DNA from 2 places in the Rhodoferax sp. ZS1R8 genome. Region 1 is predicted to be linked to the other one. Evidence: riboswitches for the same ligand, from Rfam matches in the RefSeq annotation. Region 1 holds a riboswitch; the other holds the start of a gene.
The links. A riboswitch is a leader RNA that binds a small molecule or an ion and turns the genes downstream of it on or off. The one in region 1 is predicted to bind S-adenosylhomocysteine.

Region 1 (2,453 bases):
AGCCCCCGCGAATGCTTGTGATTGCGCTATCTAAACAGTAGCGCTCATTTCTGGGCGCCACGCCTCTGGGTGGCAGGACGTTTTGCTCCGTGTCCCCCGCGCCCTTGGGCGCTCCTCCTTAACCTGCGCAAAACGCCCTGCCACCCAGAGGCGTGGGTACTTCTATTACGCGGCTTCTTTGTAAAAGAAATTACGCCGCACGCTACGCCCCGGCAACGGCGCCACCGCATGGGCAATCGCGCCAATGTGGTCCGGCGTCGTGCCGCAGCAGCCGCCCACAATATTCACCAACCCCTCGGCCGCAAATTCGCGCACCAGGCGGCTGGTCACGTCCGGCGTTTCGTCAAAACCGGTGTCGCTCATCGGGTTGGGCAGGCCTGCATTCGGGTAGCAGCTGATAAACGTATCTGGCGCCACGCGGTTCAGCTCCTGGATGTAGGGGCGCATCAGCGCCGCGCCCAGCGCACAGTTCAGGCCGATCGCCAACGGCTGGGCGTGGCGCACGCTGTGCCAGAAGGCGGTCACGGTCTGGCCTGAGAGGATGCGGCCCGACGCATCGGTCACCGTGCCGCTGATGATGAGGGGTAAGCGTTCACCGCTGGCCTCGAAGTATTCGTCGATCGCAAACAGCGCGGCCTTGGCGTTCAGCGTGTCGAAGATGGTTTCGACCAGCAGCACGTCGCTGCCTCCCTCGACCAGGGCTTTGGTCTGGTCGTAGTACGCCTGGCGCAGCTCTTCAAAGGTCACGTTGCGCGCGCCGGGGTCGTTGACGTCGGGGCTGATGCTGGCGGTCTTGGGCGTGGGGCCCAGGGCGCCGGCGACAAAACGGGGCTTGTCGGGCGTGCTGTATTTGTCGCAGGCGGCGCGGGCTAATTTTGCCGAAACCAGGTTCATTTCCACGGCCAAGTCCGCCATGTCGTAGTCGGCCTGGGCCACGGTGGTGGCGCCGAAGGTGTTGGTTTCGATGAGGTCGGCACCGGCGGCCAGGTAGCGGTCGTGGATGTCAGAGATCACGTCCGGGCGCGTCAGGCTCAGCAGCTCATTGTTGCCTTTGACATCGCGGTGGAAGTCGGTGAAGCGTGTACCCTGCGCGCCCGGGCCGGCGTAGCCATTGCCCCGGTACTGCGCCTCGCCCAGCTTGAAGCGCTGGATCATCGTGCCCATGGCGCCGTCCAGAATGGCGATGCGGTTGGCCAGAATGCCGGGCAGGGCCTGGCCACGGGTGTAAGGCGGGGTTTGAAGCGGAGTGTTCTGGGTCATGGGATGCGGCTCACTTTCTGTTGTTAGACAAAGTGAGCGCAGTTGGCAAACCCAAGCCTGGCGGCCGTTGGAAAACCGTGTGTTACGGTGCCCGGCCACTGCAGCGCCCCTCGGGAAGCCTGTATTTTAGACCACGGCCACCTTCGCGCGCCACCACCCCGGCGGCCTTCATGCCCGACAATAGGGGATGCCCACAGCGTTCACGCCAGAATATTGTGTGCCATTTATGCCCCTAGCCCGCGTGCAGCGCGCGTAACCAGCTACTGTTTTGATAGCAACTGACTCATCCACCATTTCCAGCCAGACTCTGCACGCCATCCTTGAAGAAGTGTTTGGCTACCCGCAGTTCCGCGGTCCGCAGCAGGCCATCGTCGAACACGTGGCCAATGGCGGTGACGCGCTGGTGCTGATGCCCACCGGCGGTGGCAAGTCGCTGTGTTACCAGATTCCCGCTATCGCCCGCCAACGCGCGGGGCTGGGCGTGGCGCTGGTGATCTCGCCGTTGATCGCGCTGATGCACGACCAGGTGGGTGCCCTGCACGAGGCGGGTGTCAGTGCCGAATTTTTGAACTCGACGCTGAGCGGTGAAGAGGCCTACCAGATCGAGCAACGCCTGCTGCGCGGCGACATCACCTGCCTCTATGCCGCGCCTGAGCGGGTGACCAATCCGCGCTTTCTGGCTTTGTTGGACTCGCTGTATGAACGCAACCAACTAAGCCTGTTTGCCATCGACGAGGCGCATTGCGTCAGCCAGTGGGGCCATGACTTCCGCCCGGAGTATCGGGCGTTGACCGTGCTGCACGAGCGCTACGCCGGTGTGCCGCGCATCGCGCTGACCGCCACCGCCGACGACCTGACCCGTGCCGACATCCTGGAGCGCCTGCAGCTGCAGGATGCGCAGGCCTTTGTCAGCAGCTTTGACCGACCCAACATTCGTTACACCATCGTCGAAAAGCGCGAGGCCGTCCAGCAGTTGCTGCGCTTTATCGAGCGTGAGCATGAAGGCGACGCCGGCATTGTCTACTGCCAATCGCGCAAGAAGGTCGAAGACGTGGCGCAGACGCTGGTAGACGCCGGCATCCGCGCCTTGCCGTACCACGCAGGGCTGGACAGCCGGGTGCGCCAAGATCACCAGAACCGGTTTCTGCGCGAAGAGGGCATCGTCATGGTGGCCACCATCGCCTTTGGCATGG
Region 2 (2,453 bases), on a different contig from region 1:
CAGTGCGCGCAAAGCCTGGGCAGAGCCCTTGCCCACGTCACCGTAGCCGGCGACCAGTGCAACCTTGCCGGCGATCATCACGTCGGTAGCGCGCTTGATGGCGTCCACCAACGATTCGCGGCAGCCGTACAGGTTGTCGAACTTGCTCTTGGTTACCGAGTCGTTGACGTTGATGGCGCGGAAAGCCAGTGAGCCCTTGGCCGACATTTCTTCCAGGCGCATGACGCCGGTCGTGGTTTCTTCTGTCACGCCGATGATGTTCTTCAGGCGGCGGCTGTACCAGGTGGGGTCCTGCTTGAGCTTGGCCTTGATGGCCTTGAACAAACAGATTTCTTCTTCGCTGCCAGGCTTGGCCAGGACCTTGATGTCCTTCTCGGCGCGGGCACCCAGGTGCATCAGCAACGTGGCGTCGCCGCCGTCGTCCAGGATCATGTTGGGGCCTTCTGCAGCAGAACCCTTCTTGCCGTTGAATTCAAAGATGCGGTGGGTGAAGTCCCAGTACTCTTCCAGCGACTCGCCCTTGTGCGCAAACACGGGCGTACCCTTGGCAACCAAGGCAGCGGCCGCGTGGTCTTGTGTGGAGAAGATGTTGCACGAAGCCCAGCGCACTTCGGCGCCCAGGGCTTGCAGGGTTTCGACCAGCACGCCGGTCTGGATGGTCATGTGCAGCGAGCCGGTGATGCGCGCACCCTTCAGTGGCTGGGCCTTGGCGAACTCTTCGCGGATGGCCATCAGACCGGGCATTTCGGTCTCGGCGATGGTCAGCTCTTTGCGACCCCAAGGGGCCAGGCTCAGATCAGCGATCTTGTAGTCTTCGAATTGGGAAACAAGTTTCAATGCGCTCATGGTGTGCTCCAATAAAAAATTGAGGCCACTAGGCTACGCGCGAATCCAGAGAGAACCAGGGCAAATGGACTCACCGCACAGACCAGTGGGTGAGCGCCGTTGACTTGCGTTGCCTTCATTGAAAACAACGTGTTCCGAGCCTCACTCGCATCCTGTGCCTTGAATTCGCTTCATCCAGGTCAGGGGTTCGAGCTGCAACGCTCCTCGGAAGTCTTGGATTATACGGAGCTATGCGGACACTGCGCAATCGTGACAACGAGCGGCCGCCCTGCAGCGGAGTAATATTCCGCGCTATGACACGATTCACACGCACCAAAACCATTGTCCTGGGTCTCACACTGGCCCTTTTAGGCCTGACGGCCTCGGCCAAGGACGCAACGCCTCCTCCCGCCGTAGCCAACCCCGCACAGGCGCTGGAGCAGGTCAGCACCCAGACCAAGGGCTTTACCGTGGGGTCGACCAGCAGCTCAAATACCGTCTACGTGATGTTTGACGCGCAATGCCCCCACTGCGGCCACCTGTGGAAAACCTCGCAGCCGCTGCTGGGCAAGGCCAAGTTTGTGTGGATCCCGGTTGCGATTCTGAACACCAAGAGCGCGCCGCAAGGGGCGGCCATACTCGGCGCGGCCGATCCCCAGCAGGCCATGGTGTCCCACGAGGCATCGATGATGGCAGGCAAGGGTGGCGTCATCACCATGGGCCGCATCCCGGCACCGACGTTTGCTGCCCTGAAAGGCAACACCGACCTGTTCAACCAGCTGAAGGTGGAATCGGTCCCGTTCATTCTGACCAAGCACGCGCGCACCGGCGAGGTCGTCAGCGCACTCGGTGCACTGGAAACCAAGGCCCTGGCCGACTTCATCGGGGTGGACGCCAACTGAGGATGGGCGACCGGGGGGCTTCCCTTAAAATCACGCCCTTTGCCCCTGCCGCTGCTTGCAGCCCCCGCCTCCATGACTTTTCTTGCCGAGACCAAGCGTCGCCGCACCTTTGCCATCATTTCCCACCCAGACGCCGGTAAAACGACGCTGACGGAAAAGCTGTTGCTGTTCTCGGGCGCAATCCAGATTGCGGGCTCGGTGAAGGCACGCAAGGCCACGCGCCACGCCACATCCGACTGGATGGAGATTGAAAAGCAGCGGGGTATCTCGGTCGCATCGTCCGTGATGCAAATGGCCTACCGCGACCATGTGGTCAACTTGCTGGACACGCCCGGGCACAAGGACTTCTCCGAAGACACCTACCGCGTGTTGACCGCGGTGGATTCCGCACTGATGGTGATTGATGCGGCCAACGGTGTGGAAGCCCAGACCCGCCGCCTGATTGAAGTGTGCCGCCAGCGCGATACGCCCATCATCACCTTCGTCAACAAGATGGACCGCGAAGTGCGCGAGCCGCTGGACATACTGGACGAAATCGAGCGCGAACTCGGCATGCCCTGCGTGCCCATGACCTGGCCCGTGGGCCAAGGCAAATCCTTCGGCGGTATCGTCAACCTGCGCACACAGATGATGACGGTGTTTGACGGTGGCAAGGACCGTCGTCCGCAAGAATTTGAGTCGATGCCGCTGAGCGACCAGGCTGCGCTGGAAAAGCGTTTTGGCCAT

Region 2: it holds a riboswitch for S-adenosylhomocysteine, as region 1 does, so the genes downstream of both, ahcY (adenosylhomocysteinase) here and AC097P_RS03425 (homocysteine S-methyltransferase family protein) in region 1, are expected to answer to the same signal.

The regions. Positions count from the first base shown of each region.
Region 1 is NZ_JBWMBA010000001.1:727,684-730,136, reverse strand. Features, by position in the region: gene AC097P_RS03425 (homocysteine S-methyltransferase family protein) at 166-1,260, opposite strand; S-adenosyl-L-homocysteine riboswitch at 1,288-1,378, opposite strand; gene recQ (DNA helicase RecQ) at 1,529-2,453, shown strand, end outside.
Region 2 is NZ_JBWMBA010000003.1:695,026-697,478, forward strand. Features, by position in the region: gene ahcY (adenosylhomocysteinase) at 1-846, opposite strand, end outside; S-adenosyl-L-homocysteine riboswitch at 931-1,058, opposite strand; gene AC097P_RS14125 (DsbC family protein) at 1,140-1,727, shown strand; gene AC097P_RS14130 (peptide chain release factor 3) at 1,800-2,453, shown strand, end outside.